One region of the Streptomyces sp. NPDC085946 genome, then DNA from elsewhere that is predicted to be linked to it. Evidence: riboswitches for the same ligand, from Rfam matches in the RefSeq annotation. Region 1 holds a riboswitch; the other holds the start of a gene.
The links. A riboswitch is a leader RNA that binds a small molecule or an ion and turns the genes downstream of it on or off. The one in region 1 is predicted to bind cobalamin.
Positions count from the first base shown of each region.

Region 2: it holds a riboswitch for cobalamin, as region 1 does, so the genes downstream of both, ACIF8T_RS26900 (energy-coupling factor ABC transporter permease) here and ACIF8T_RS05295 (cobalamin biosynthesis protein) in region 1, are expected to answer to the same signal.

Region 1 is NZ_JBITSF010000001.1:1,190,591-1,197,543, reverse strand. Features, by position in the region: gene ACIF8T_RS05310 (class II aldolase/adducin family protein) at 1-116, opposite strand, end outside; gene ACIF8T_RS05305 (anion permease) at 563-1,807, shown strand; gene ACIF8T_RS05300 (hypothetical protein) at 1,845-2,066, shown strand; cobalamin riboswitch at 2,319-2,459, shown strand; gene ACIF8T_RS05295 (cobalamin biosynthesis protein) at 2,559-3,503, shown strand; gene ACIF8T_RS05290 (cobyric acid synthase) at 3,500-5,008, shown strand; gene cobN (cobaltochelatase subunit CobN) at 5,005-6,953, shown strand, end outside.
Region 2 is NZ_JBITSF010000015.1:103,081-110,033, reverse strand. Features, by position in the region: gene ACIF8T_RS26925 (GAF and ANTAR domain-containing protein) at 1-445, shown strand, start outside; gene ACIF8T_RS26920 (ATP-binding protein) at 899-1,372, shown strand; gene ACIF8T_RS26915 (restriction endonuclease) at 1,420-2,217, opposite strand; gene ACIF8T_RS26910 (hypothetical protein) at 2,406-2,822, shown strand; gene ACIF8T_RS26905 (MFS transporter) at 3,244-4,632, shown strand; cobalamin riboswitch at 5,532-5,715, shown strand; gene ACIF8T_RS26900 (energy-coupling factor ABC transporter permease) at 5,745-6,449, shown strand; gene ACIF8T_RS26895 (energy-coupling factor ABC transporter substrate-binding protein) at 6,446-6,928, shown strand; gene cbiQ (cobalt ECF transporter T component CbiQ) at 6,935-6,953, shown strand, end outside.

The DNA of each region.
Region 1 (6,953 bases):
CGGGCGGTCGCGACGAGGTCCGCCCAGGCGCGCGCCTCCTCGGCCCGCACCCGCGCCTCCCGCGCGCCCCCCGCGCCGCCCCGGTCCTCTCCGCCGCCCCGCCGCTGTCCGCCCATGCGGCGATCCTGCCAGGCGGGGGCCGCGGTGCCTACCGTCTTCCTTCCGCCACCGGACCGGCCGGCGGGCGCGGACGCGACGGACGCACGGCGGACGGCCGGACGCCGCCGCCGGGGCCCGGATCGCATACGACCGTCAGGGGAACACGCGTGCGAGCGACCGCCCCCGCAGCCCGGAGCCGTCCGCCGGACGCGGGCGCCCCACCGGCCGGCGGGACGGCGACGAGGACCCTTCGCCGGGTGACAAACATCTCTCCGGCCCGGCCCCCGGGCCGGCGGAGGACATCACCCGAAGGCGTGGAACCGGTGCGGCGCCCGGGTCGTCGGCGCGCGGCGCGCCGGCGGCCCCTGCTAGAGACACCACGATGCCTCTCTCAGTTCATCTTCCGTTCACCCTGGTTGCCTACGGTCGACCAGCCAATGACCTCGAACGATTGCCTGGGTAAATGGAAAGCTTCTCGCTGATCCTCGCGATTGTGGTGGTAACCGCACTCGCGTTCGATTTCACGAACGGTTTCCACGACACCGCGAACGCGATGGCCACGACCATTTCCACGGGCGCCCTCAGGCCCAAGGTCGCCGTCGCCATGTCCGCCGTCCTCAACCTGGTCGGCGCCTTCCTCTCCGTGGAAGTCGCCAACACGATCTCCAAGGGTCTCGTCGACGAGACCGGCATACGTCCCGAGGTCATCTTCGCCGCCCTGGTCGGTGCGATCCTCTGGAACCTGCTGACGTGGCTGGTCGGACTGCCCTCCAGCTCCTCGCACGCCCTCATGGGCGGTCTGATCGGCGCCACCGTCGCCTCGGCGGGCCTCGGCGCGGTCCACGGCGACGTCCTGGTCACCAAGGTGCTGATCCCGGCGATCGCCGCCCCGCTGGTCGCGGGCCTCGCCGCGATGGTCGGGACCCGGCTGACGTACACGCTCGGCAAGAAGGCCGACGGCAAGGCGTCCGAGAAGGGCTACCGCGCCGGCCAGATCGCCTCGGCGGGCCTGGTCTCCCTGGCCCACGGCACCAACGACGCGCAGAAGACGATGGGCATCATCACCCTCGCCCTGGTCGCCGGCGGCACCCTGGCCCCGGACTCCGACCCGCCGATGTGGGTCATCCTCTCCGCGGGCATCGCCATCGCGCTCGGCACCTACCTCGGCGGCTGGCGCATCATCCGCACCATGGGCAAGGGCCTGACCGACCTCCAGCCGCAGCAGGGCTTCGCCGCCCAGACCAGCGCGGCCACGGTCATCCTGGCCTCCTCCCACCTCGGCTTCTCCCTGTCCACCACCCACTCCGTCTCCGGCTCGGTGATGGGCGCGGGCCTGGGCCGCAAGGGCGGTGTCGTCCGCTGGTCGACCGCCACCCGGATGTTCGTCGCCTGGGGCCTGACCCTGCCGGCGGCCGCGCTGGTCGCCGCGCTCGCGGAGTACGTCACCGGCCTCGGTGACTGGGGCACCGCCCTGGTGGCCGCCTTCCTGATCGGCTCCAGCTTCGCCATCTGGAAGGTCTCCCGCCGGGAGATCGTCGACCACACCAACGTCAACGAGGTCGAGGAGGAGCCCGCCGGCGTGGTGACCACGGCGATCGCCGCGGTGATCCCGCCGCCCGCGGGCACGGCGACGGAGGACCTGGCGACCGCGTTCCCGGTCCAGGCCGCCTCCGACTCCAAGACCCCGTCGGCCTCCACCACCGTCTGACCCGCGCGCACCCCGGGTACGAAGGAAGAGAAGCAGTATGAAGATCGACTGGGCGGCCCTCGGCTCCGTCTTCGGCGTCAGCCTCGTGGTCACCGTGGCCCTCGTCGGCCTGTTCACCCTCGGCATCACGGGCCTCTCGCGGCACGAGCGGGCCGCGGCCCAGGGCGGCGGCGCGGCCCTCGCGGTCACCGGCGCCTACGCCTGCTTCGCGGCGTGCGCCGCCGCGGTGGCGTACGGGATCTACCTGATCGTCGCCTGACCGAGGACCGATCACGGCCGGGCACGGGCCCGGCCCGCGGCAGCACCGAGCGGGGTGCGGGACGGATCGCCGTCCCGCACCCCGTCGCCGTGCACGCGCCCCGTCGGCGTGCACGCGCCCCGTCGCCGTGCACGCACCCCGCCACCACGGACGCGTCCCGTCGCCGCGCCCGCGCGGTGCCCGTGACGCGGCCGACCACCGGTGTGTGGGCCTGAGCACACTCCTCCATCGCAGGTCAACGGCAAGTTGACGGGTGTTCGCGGGCCGTGGTGGACTGCCGGAGCCAATGCGGCGGCAAGAGAGGAAGCCGGTGGAAGTCCGGCGCGGTCCCGCCACTGTCACCGGGGTAACACCCCCGGGAGCCAGGAACTCTCACCGCCGGTCTCGTCGAACCAGGGCGTGGACACCCTGAGTGAGGACATACCGCCATGCGCGCCTGCCGCCCGAGCCGCCCCCGCCGAGCCCTGCCGCACCCCGCGGCGGACTGACCCCATGGGTGCCGATCGCGTCTTCGCGTACGGTGCCGCCGCCGGCCTCCTCGGCGACCTGCTCCTCGGCGATCCGCGCCGCGGGCACCCGGTCGCCGTGTTCGGGCGGGCCGCGGGTGCCGTGGAACGGGTGCTGTGGCGGGACCACCGGGGCTGGGGCGCGCTGCACACCGCCGTCTGCGCGGGCGGCGCCGTCGCCCTCGGGGCCGCGGCCGCCCGCGCCGTACGCACCTCCCCCGCCGCCTCCGTCGCGCTGACCGCCGCCGCCACCTGGGCCGTGGTCGGCGGGACCTCGCTCGCCCGGGAGGCCACCGCCATCGGGCGGGCCCTGGAGGCCGGCGACGTCGAGGCCGCCCGGGAGCGGCTGCCGCACCTGTGCGGGCGTGACCCGCAGGCGCTCGACGGCGACGGGATCGCCCGCGCCGTGGTCGAGTCGGTGGCCGAGAACACCTCCGACGCCGTCGTGGGCGCGCTGGTGTGGGGCGCCGTCGGCGGGGTGCCGGGGCTGCTCGGGTTCCGCGCCGTCAACACCCTCGACGCCATGGTGGGGCACAAGTCCCCGCGGTACCGGCGCTACGGCTGGGCCTCCGCGCGCCTCGACGACCTCGCCGGGTGGCCGGGGGCCCGGCTGACCGCCGTGCTGGCCGCCGTCGCCGGGGACGACCCGCGCGGCGCCGTGCGGGCCTGGCGGGCCGACGCCCACCGGCATCCGAGCCCCAACGCCGGGCCCGTGGAGGCCTCCTTCGCGGGCGCGCTCGGCGTACGGCTCGGCGGCACCCTCTCCTACGGCGGACGGGTCGAGCACCGACCCGTCCTCAACGGGGACGCCGGACGCGCCGTCCGGGTCGCCGACATCGAACGGGCCGTACGGCTCTCCCGCCGTGTCGGCTGGCTCGCGCTCGGCGTCAGTGCCGCCGGGCGCCTCCTGGCGAAGGGACGCAGGGCATGAACGGGGGACTCCTCGTCGCCGGCACCACCTCCGACGCCGGCAAGAGCGTCGTCACCGCGGGGATCTGCCGGTGGCTGGTGCGGCAGGGCGTGAAGGTGGCGCCGTTCAAGGCGCAGAACATGTCGCTGAACTCGTTCGTCACGCGCGAGGGCGCCGAGATCGGGCGGGCGCAGGCCATGCAGGCCCAGGCGTGCCGGGTCGAGCCGACCGCGCTGATGAACCCGGTGCTGCTCAAGCCGGGCGGCGAGCGGAGCAGCCAGGTGGTGCTGCTGGGCAAGCCGGTCGGCGAGCTGAGCGCGCGCGGCTACCACGGCGGGCGCCAGCAGGCGCTGCTGGGCACGGTGCTGGACTGCCTGGAGCAGTTGCGGGGCACGTATGACGCGGTGATCTGTGAGGGGGCCGGCTCGCCCGCCGAGATCAACCTGCGGCGGACGGACATCGTGAACATGGGCATCGCGCGCAACGCGCGGCTGCCCGTGCTGGTCGTCGGCGACATCGACCGGGGCGGGGTCTTCGCCTCCTTCTTCGGGACGGTCGCCCTGCTGTCCCGCGCGGACCAGGAGCTGGTGGCCGGGTTCCTGGTCAACAAGTTCCGCGGGGACGTGTCGTTGCTGGAGCCGGGCCTGGACATGCTGCACGGGCTGACCGGGCGGCGCACCTACGGCGTGCTGCCGTTCCGGCACGGGCTCGGCATCGACGAGGAGGACGGACTGCGCGTGTCGCTGCGCGGGACGGTCCGCGAGTCGAACGTCGCGCCGCCCGTCGGCGAGGACGTGCTCCGGGTCGCCGTGTGCGCGGTCCCGCTGATGTCGAACTTCACCGACGTGGACGCGCTGGCCGCCGAACCGGGCGTGGTGGTGCGGTTCGTGGACCGGCCGGAGGAACTGGCCGACGCCGACCTCGTGGTGGTCCCCGGCACCCGCGGGACCGTCCGGGCGCTGGACTGGCTGCGCGAGCGGGGCCTGGCGGACGCCCTGGTCCGCCGGGCCGCCGAGGGGCGGCCCGTGCTCGGGATCTGCGGCGGCTTCCAGGTGCTCGGCGAGCACATCGAGGACGACGTGGAGAGCCGCCGGGGTCACGTCGACGGGCTGGGGATCCTGCCCGTGCGGGTGCGGTTCGCCCGCGAGAAGACCCTCACCCGGCCGGAGGGCGAGGCCCTCGGCGAGCGCGTCGAGGGCTACGAGATCCACCACGGGGTCGCCGACGTCACCGGCGGCGAGGCCTTCCTGGACGGCTGCCGGGTCGGCCAGACCTGGGGCACGCACTGGCACGGCTCGCTGGAGTCGGACGGCTTCCGGCGGGCGTTCCTGCGCGAGGTGGCCGCCGCCGCGGGCCGCCGCTTCGTGCCGTCCCCCGGCACCTCGTTCGCCGCGCTGCGCGAGGAGCAGCTCGACCGGCTCGGCGACCTGATCGAACAGCACGCGGACACCGACGCGCTGTGGCGGCTCATCGAGTCCGGCGCGCCGCAAGGACTGCCCTTCATTCCACCGGGAGCACCCGCATGAGCACTGTGTTGTTGTTGTCGACCGCCGACACGGACCTGCTGGCGGCCCGGGCCGCCACGGGTGCCTCCTACCGGATCGGCAATCCGACCCGCGTGGACGTGGGCGAGGAGCTGCCGGCGCTGCTGGACGGCGCCGACCTCGCCGTGGTGCGGCTGCTGGGCGGCAAGCGGGCCTGGGAGGACGGGCTGGCCGCGCTGAAGGCCGCCGGGATCCCGACCGTGCTGCTGGGCGGCGAGGCCGTGCCGGACGCGGAGCTGATGGCCGAGTCGTCCGTGCCGGCCGGTGTCGTCGCCGAGGCGCTGAAGTACCTCGTGGAGGGCGGACCGGAGAACCTCACCGAGCTGGCCCGGTTCCTGTCCGACACCGTGCTGCTCACCGGCGAGGGCTTCGCCGCGCCGCGGAAGATGCCCGAGTACGGCGTCCACGGCGAGCGGGCGCACCACGCGGGCCGCCCGACCGTCGGCGTGCTCTTCTACCGGGCCCACGAGCTGAGCGGCAACACCGCCTTCGTGGACACCCTGTGCGACGCGATCGAGGCGCACGGCGCCAACGCCCTGCCGGTCTACTGCGGTTCGCTGCGCGGCGCGGACGAGGGGCTGTACGAGATCCTGGGCCGGGCGGACGCCCTGGTCGCCACCGTCCTGGCCGCCGGCGGCACGCACGCCTCGCAGGCCTCGGCGGGCGGGGACGAGGAGGCCTGGGACATCGGCGCCCTCGCCGAGATGAACGTGCCCGTGTTGCAGGGGCTGTGCCTGACCTCCTCGCGGCAGGCCTGGGAGGAGTCGGACGCCGCCCTCTCCCCCATGGACGCCGCGATGCAGGTGGCGATCCCGGAGTTCGACGGGCGGCTGATCACCGTGCCGTTCTCCTTCAAGGAGCAGGGCCCGGACGACGTGCCCGTGTATGTCGCCGACCCGGAGCGGGCCGCCCGGGTCGCCGGCATCGCCGTACGGCACGCCCGGCTCAAGCACAAGGAGAACGCGGAGAAGAAGCTCGCGCTGGTCTTCACCGCCTACCCGACCAAGCACTCGCGGGTCGGCAACGCGGTCGGGCTGGACACGCCGGCCTCGGCGGTGCGGGTGCTGGACGCCCTGCGGGACGCCGGGTACGCCGTCGAGGGGTACCCCGACAACGGCGACGAGCTGATCCACCGGCTGATCGAGGCCGGCGGGCACGACGTCGAGTGGCTGACGGAGGAGCAGCTCGCCTCGGCGCCCGCGCGGGTGCCGCTGGCGGACTACCGGGCCTGGTTCGACAAGCTCGACCCGGAGCTGAAGGACGCCATGACCGAGGCGTGGGGCGAGCCGCCGGGCAGCCTCTACGTCGACGGGGACGACATCGTGCTGGCGTCCCTGCAGTTCGGGAACGTCGTGGTGATGATCCAGCCGCCGCGCGGCTTCGGCGAGAACCCGATCGCGATCTACCACGACCCGGACATGCCGCCCTCGCACCACTACATGGCGGCCTACCGCTGGCTGGAGAACAGCTTCGGCGCCGACGCCATCGTCCACATGGGCAAGCACGGCACCATGGAGTGGCTGCCCGGCAAGGGCCTCGGGCTCAGCGGCGGCTGCGCCCCGGACGCCGTCCTCGGTGACCTGCCGCTGGTCTACCCGTTCATCGTCAACGACCCGGGCGAGGGCACCCAGGCCAAGCGCCGCGGCCACGCCACGGTCGTCGACCACCTCGTGCCGCCGATGGCCCGCGCCGACACCTACGGCGACCTGGCCAAGCTGGAGCAGCTCCTCGACGAGTACGCCCTCGTCTCCGACCTGGACCCGGCCAAGGCCCCGGCGGTCCGCGCCCAGATCTGGACCCTCGTCAAGGCGGCCGAGCTCCACCACGACCTGCACGTCGACGAGCAGCCGGACGACGAGGCGTTCGACGAGTTCGTCATGCACATCGACGGCTACCTGTGCGAGATCAAGGACGTGCAGATCCGCGA
Region 2 (6,953 bases), on a different contig from region 1:
GGAGCGGTGGAATTCCTACCCCGCCTACGCCGCCGCGCACGGCGTGCGTTCCTCGTTGTCGCTGCCCATCCCGGTGGGGACCCGGACCGCCGGCGCCCTCAACTTCTACGCCACCACCCCGGACGCCTTCACCGACCGGGACAGACTGCGGCTCGGGGAGTTCGCGGCGCAGGCCGGCGGCGGCTTCGCCCTGGCGCTGCGGCTGGCCGACGTGGAGGACTTCGCCCGCGACCTGCAGGCCGCCATGCTCTCCCGGAGCGTGATCGACCAGGCCATCGGGGCCGTCATGCAGCAGCGGCGCTGCTCGGCCGACGACGCCTTCGCCCTGCTGCGGGAGGTCTCCCAGGAGACGAACACCAAGCTGCGTGACGTGTGCGCCCGTCTCCTGACCGACATCTCGGGCCGGCCGCCCACCCCGCAGCCGCCGCTGCGGCCCCGCCCGTGACGGCGGGCCGCCGGGCGGGCCGGACACCGGAACCGCGCGGAACGGGCGGGCCGTGCGGGCCGTGTCCGCGGAAGACGTCCGCCCGGTCCTCGGAACGGCCCGGTGGTGGTGCGGAGATGAACGGACACGAGAGCCCGGCCGCACCGGCCCGCCGTGACGGCCGTTCCCCCGCGAGGGACTCGCCCGGGAGGTCGGACGACGGCCTACGGGTCCCGCGGGATCCGCGGCAGGTGTGCGTCCGCCGTCCGGTGCCGGGCCGGCGGAGGCGTCCCCGCCCGTCCGGGCGCCCGGCGCGGCCGGGACACGTGCGGCACGACGGGCCGCCCGCGGTCGTCCCGGAGCCCGGTCCGGAACGGCGGGGCGACCGGGGCGGGGTGATGTCACCGTGTTCCGTTACCTTGGGGCAGACGTGCCCGGGTGGGCCGTCGCTACGGGGAGGGCAGGGCTGACCGTATGGAGCAGGGAGCGGAGGGTGAGGGCCGGCAGTCGCTGGTGAACAGATCCGTGTCGTTGTCCCGGGCGTTCGAGGGCAGCGAGGGGATCGCCGCGGCGCGTGATCTCGCCCGCGCGTTCCTGACGCAGGTGCAGGCGGCCCACGGGCTCGCGGTGTCGGGCCGTGCGCTGGGCATGGTCCAGCTCGTGGTCAGCGAGCTGGTGACCAACGCCCGCAAGTACGCGCCGGGTCCGTGTCTGCTGACGCTGGAGATCGAGGACGGAGCGGTCCTGGTGAGCGTGTGGGACAGCAGCACGACCCTGCCCACGGTCCTGCCGGCCGACCCGGGGCGGATCGGGCAGCACGGCCTGGAGATCGTGAAGGCGGTCTGCCGGAGTCTCGTCGTCCACCGGGCCCCGGTGGGCAAACGCGTCACGGCGGCCGTCCCGCTGGACGACGAAACCGGCAGAGGGGCGGCCGGCCGCGGGCGCTGAGCGACCGCGGGCAGGGCGTCCGTGTCCGCGCACCGGTCCCCCGCGCACTACCGGCCCCCGCAGCCGCCGCCGGTGGCCACGGTCCACGGCCCCGCGGCCAGACCGTCCCTCCAGGCGTGCAGACCGGCCCGGTCGACGCAGACTATGCCGCACTGCTCGGCGTACTCCACGGCCGGCGCGGTGAAGTCACTGGTGGTCACGACGACGGCCACGTCCGCCTCGTGCACGGTGAAGCAGGTGCCCCCGAAGCGCTGGAGTTCCTGGGAGCCGACCTTGTTGTCGTCGCCGTAGCGCTTGCACTGGACGACGAGGCGCCGTCCGTCGGGCGTCAGCGCCACCACGTCGGCACCCAGGTCCCCCGCGCCGCCCACCACTTCGACCTGCGAGCAGCCGTCGCGCACGCACAGGTCGGCCACCGCCTGCTCGAACTCGTCGGGGCTCAGGGCGTCGTGGTCGAGCACGAGGGTCGGCTCCGGCGCCCCGTGCACGGCGGACGGCGGCACCTCCGGCCACGCCGCCCCGGGGGCACGGGCCGGCCGCTCCGCCTCCAGCGCGTCCAGCGCCGTCGACGTGGCCGCCTCCAGCGCCTCGGTGGTACGGCGCGCGAGCCGGGCCGCGGAGACGCGGCGCCGGCGCCTGCCGTACGCAAGGGTCGTCGCCACGGTCACCAGCGCCAGCACGGCCGCCCAGGCGGGGCGTTGCTCCACGACGTCCACCGCCGCCCGCGCGACCAGCCCCACGATGATCAGGACCACCGCGCTGAGACCGAAGAACATGGCTGTCGCACGCAGGTCGAAGCGGCGCTCGCGGTACGAGGGGCGCACAGGGCGCTCGGGCACGGCCACCGAAGTCACTCCTTCCTCCGGGAACGGACGAAGATCACCTACCGCGTGTGCCCGCGATCCGGTTGTTTAGCACGCGCGTTCGCCCCTCCCGGCGGCCGGTGCCCGGCGGGGCCCCGGGGCGGGCCGGTCCCGGCCCGTACGGTATGCAGGGTGCTTCCCGGCAACTCCCCCGATCCGCGGAGGACTTCGTGCGGCTGCTGCCCCGTTCCCCGTCCGGCTGGACCATCGCCGTGTTCGGCGTCCTCGCCGCCGCCCTGGGCGCGGTGGGCCTGGTCGCCCCGGACACCCTGCTCGGGCTCATGGGCTTCGCCCCCGTGCCCGGCTCCCGGCGCGCGGAGGGCGACCACACCCCGGTCTTCCTGACCGCGTCCTCGACGGCGGCGCTCAACATGGGTGTCTACTACGTGCTGGCCGCGCTCTCCGACTGGAGGGCGTTCTTCCGCTGGACCGTCCCCTTCCGCCTGCTGACCTGCGCGGTCTTCACCCTCGCCGTCGTCGGCGGCCGGGCCCCGTCCGCTTTCCTCGGAGTGGGCCTGTGGGAGGGGCTCGGCGCGCTCGTCACGGCCGCGGCCCTGCGCGCCGAGGGGCGACGCGCTCCGGAGTGACCCGCCGTGACGGCCGGAACCGGCTCCGCGGGCAGGGGCGTCGCGCCGGGATCCGCGCCGCCGCACGGCCGGCTCCCCGCCGGTCCGGCACCCCGCCGCACCCCCCTCACCGGTCACGCGCCGTCCGCTCCTCCTCGGCCGACGCCCCACGCCGGCAGCGCCGTCGGCGCGGACGGAAGTGCCGTCCCGGACACCGGGCCGGGGCGGGCCGCAGGGCGTCATTCACCGCGTGGATGCGGGTGATACGGGATTCGGATCGTCCGGGGGGTGGGCCGCGCGCCCGCCAGGCCGCATAGTCGTCGCCACCTGCACGTCGGCGTCCGGTGCCGCCGCCGCGTGAGGGCTCGGCGAGCACGCCCGGCGTCCGCCGGCGCCGCGCGGCGAGCCCGCTCCCCTGCCCTGCCCCGACCCTGGAGTCGCCATGCCCGCTTCCGTGCCCCTGCCCGCCGCCGCGGCCGACGAGGCCGCTCCGACGCCCGTGGCCGTCTCCGGCCCGGCGCACCTGCTGCGGATCACCGTGCTGATGGCCGGCAGCTGCCTGCCCGTCCTCGGGGCGGTGCTCATCGCTCCGGTGCTGCCCAGGATGCAGGACCACTTCGCCTCCACCCCGGGCGCCAAGGCCCTGGTCCCGCTGGCGCTGACGGTCCCGGCGCTGATGCTGGCGCTGCTCGCGCCGTTCGCCGGGGTGATCGTGGACCGGCTCGGCCGCAAGCGCCTGCTCGTGGTGGCGACCGTCCTGTACGCGGTGTTCGGGACGGCACCGCTGTGGCTGGACTCGCTCGGCGCGATCATCGCGAGCCGGATGCTGGTCGGTGTCGCGGAGGCCGCGATCATGACCTGCTGCACCACGCTGATCGGGGACTACTACTCCGGTCGCCGCCGGGTGAAGTACCTCGCCCTGCAGACCATGTGCGCCTCCGCGTCGGCCACCGTGTTCTTCGTGCTGGGCGGTGCCGCCGGCGCGGCGGGCTGGCAGGCGCCGTTCTGGGTCTACGCGGTGAGCCTGGTCATCGCCCCGGTGATGGCGGCCGCGCTGCCCCGCCCGGTGCCCGCCGCCCCGTCCGGGGACACCGCCGGGGCGCGTGGCCCGGCGGCGCGGCGCCCGTTCCCCTGGCGGCCGCTGGCGGGCATCTGCGCGCTGACGTTCTTCGGGGCGGTCGTCTTCTACACCGTTCCCGTGGAGATGGCGTACCTGCTCGACGACCTCGGTGTGGAGGACTCCCGGGTGATCGGCGCGGCGACCGCGATCGCCAGCGCCGCCACGGTGGCCGGAGCGGTCGTGTTCGCCCGGCTGAAGCGCTCCCCGGACACGGTCCTGCCCGCGGCGTTCGCGCTGTGCGCGGCCGGGTTCGGCGTGGTGTTCCTGGCGGACGGCGCCCCGCTGCTGGTCGCGGGCGCGGTCGTCAACTGCCTGGGCACGGGGCTGCTGCTGCCGGCCCTGGTCACCAGCGCCATGGGGCGGCTGGAGTACGCGGACCGCGGCCGGGGCACGGGCCTGTGGACGGCCGCCTTCTTCGGCGGCGAGTTCGTGTGCCCGCTGGTGCTGCTGGCCGTGGAGCCGGCGGCCGGCACGCTGGCCGGTGCCGTGGGGGTGCTGGGGGCGGCCTCCGCGGTCGTCGCGGCGGGCCTGCTGCTCGCCGGACGCCGCGCGGCCGGGACGGACACGGCGTACGCGCCGGACGCGCCGGGCACGGCCCACGCGTCGGGCACGGCGGTCGCGGCCGGTACGCCCGACGCCTCGGAGGAGGCGGACGCGGCACCCGCGGCGGGCCCGGCAGGCACCCGGCCGGCACCGGAGCAGGTGGCCTGACACCCCCGCGGCGCCCGAGGGGCCACCGGCCGCGCACGCCGAGCCGGCCGGCCTGCGGCCCGCCGTGCACGGCCTCCGCCCCCGCCGTGCCGGTCCCCGGGGCTCCGGGAACGACACCGCCGTGACGAAGACGCAGGCGGACAGCGGGACCACCGGCCCGAACAGGACGTCCCCGGCGGCGGGCGGCGGACGGCCCGCGGCGAGGGCGGCGACCGCCGCGTCCGCCCCGGGCCGCAGCGCGGAGACGGTGGCGGTGGTCGTGGCCAGGGTCAGGGTCAGCCGGAACGTCGTGCACACCCAGCGGTGCCCGGCCGGTCCCCGCGCGGTGCCCGGGGACGGCACCAGGCCGCTCGGCGGCGTGAGGAACGCGACGAGGAGCAGAAGCCGGTCGGCGGAGAGCTCCATGGCCCGGACCGCGGACTCCGCGGTCACCGGCGACCCGATGGTGACCGCGGCGGCACGGAGCGCGAGCGGCCCGAGCGCGAGCAGCCCGAGGGCGAGCAGCCCGAGGGCGAGCAGCCCGAGGGCGAGCAGCCCGAGGGCGAGCCCGGGCCGGCTCGCGGAGGCGGGGGCGTGGACGACGAGGAAAGCCCGGCGGGCGCGACGGCCGGGGTCCACCCGGCCACCGCGCCGGGCCGCGGCGGCGGGGGCGTCCGGCGGCGGGGGCAACCCGGTGTACTCGCCCCGGCGCAGCGCAGGTCGGAACCCCGGCCGCACCGGCCGGAATCCCTCCGCCGGACGGCCGGTGAGGCATCGGTCTCGGAGCGCGGGTAACGCACCTCACTTTTCCCGCGCGTTCCCGGCGCGGAGGGGGCGCGCGCCGCTCGAGCGGCGGCGCGAGCGGACGGACGGCGCCCGCGCGCCCGTCCGGCCGGGTTGTCAGCGCCCCTACCTGCGGACTACTGTCACGACGCCTTGGTGTTCGGGAAATCCGGTGTGATGCCGGTGCGGCCCTCGCCACTGTGATCGGGAAGTCCGGCTCCTGCCCCGCGGGGCGGCCACTGGGTCCTCGGACCCGGGAAGGCGGAGTTCGGGCGGTGGTACCCGTCAGCCAGGAGACCGGCCAAGGCGCGTCAACCATCCACGAGGTGCTGGAGAGGGTCTGCCGAGCCATGCACATTGCCGAGGGCTTTCTGCCTCCGGCGCACGCGATCGCCTGGGGTGTCGCGTCCGCGCCGTTCGTCGTCCACGGAGTACGGTCACTCACCCGCGAGGTCCGCGAACACCCCGAGAGCACGCTGCTCCTCGGGGCCTCCGGGGCCTTCACGTTCGTCCTGTCCGCCCTGAAGCTGCCCTCGGTCACGGGGAGTTGCTCCCACCCCACCGGAACCGGCCTGGGTGCCATCCTGTTCCGGCCGCCGGTCATGGCGGTGCTGGGCACCATCACCCTGCTCTTCCAGGCGCTGCTGCTCGCCCACGGCGGTCTGACCACGCTCGGCGCCAACGTCTTCTCCATGGCGATCGCGGGCCCCTGGGCCGGTTACGCCGTGTACCGGCTGCTGCGGCGCCTCGGCGTGCCGCTGATGGTCACGGTGTTCGCGGGCGCGTTCGTCGCCGACCTGTCCACGTACTGCGTCACCAGCGTGCAGCTGGCCCTCGCCTTCCCCGACCCGGGCAGCGGATTCCTGGGCGCGCTCGGCAAGTTCGGCTCCATCTTCGCCGTCACCCAGATCCCGCTCGCGGTGAGCGAGGGGCTGCTCACGGTCCTCGTGATGCGGCTGCTCGTCCAGTCCAGCAAGGGCGAACTGACCCGGCTGGGCGTGCTCGTGACCGGCGGCAGGCCGGCTCCGGCCGGCACGGAGGCGGTGGCCCGATGAGCAGGAACACTCGGATCAACCTGCTGCTGCTGCTCGCCGTGGCCGCGCTCGCGGTCCTGCCGCTGGCCCTCGGTCTCGGCGACGGCAAGGAGGAGCCGTTCGCCGGCTCCGACGGCGAGGCGGAGACGGCGATCACCGAGATCGAGCCGGACTACGAGCCCTGGTTCGCGCCCCTGTACGAGCCGCCGTCGGGGGAGATCGAGTCGGCGCTGTTCTCCCTGCAGGCGGCGATCGGCACGGGCTTCCTCGCCTACTACTTCGGCCTGCGGCGCGGACGCCGCCAGGGCGAGGAACGCGCCCGGGCGGAACTCGGCACCGCGCCGGAGGAGCCCGCCGGCTCCTCCGGCAGCTCCCCCGGCAACTCCTCCGACGGCCGGGCCGCCTCCGGTTCCGCGCCGGCGGACGCCGCGGCCGCCCCCTCCGCCGGGGCCCCGGCCGGTCCCGGCGCGACCGGCGGCTCCGCCGGCAGAGCGGTCTGAGGTCCCGTGCTGCCGATCGACGCGG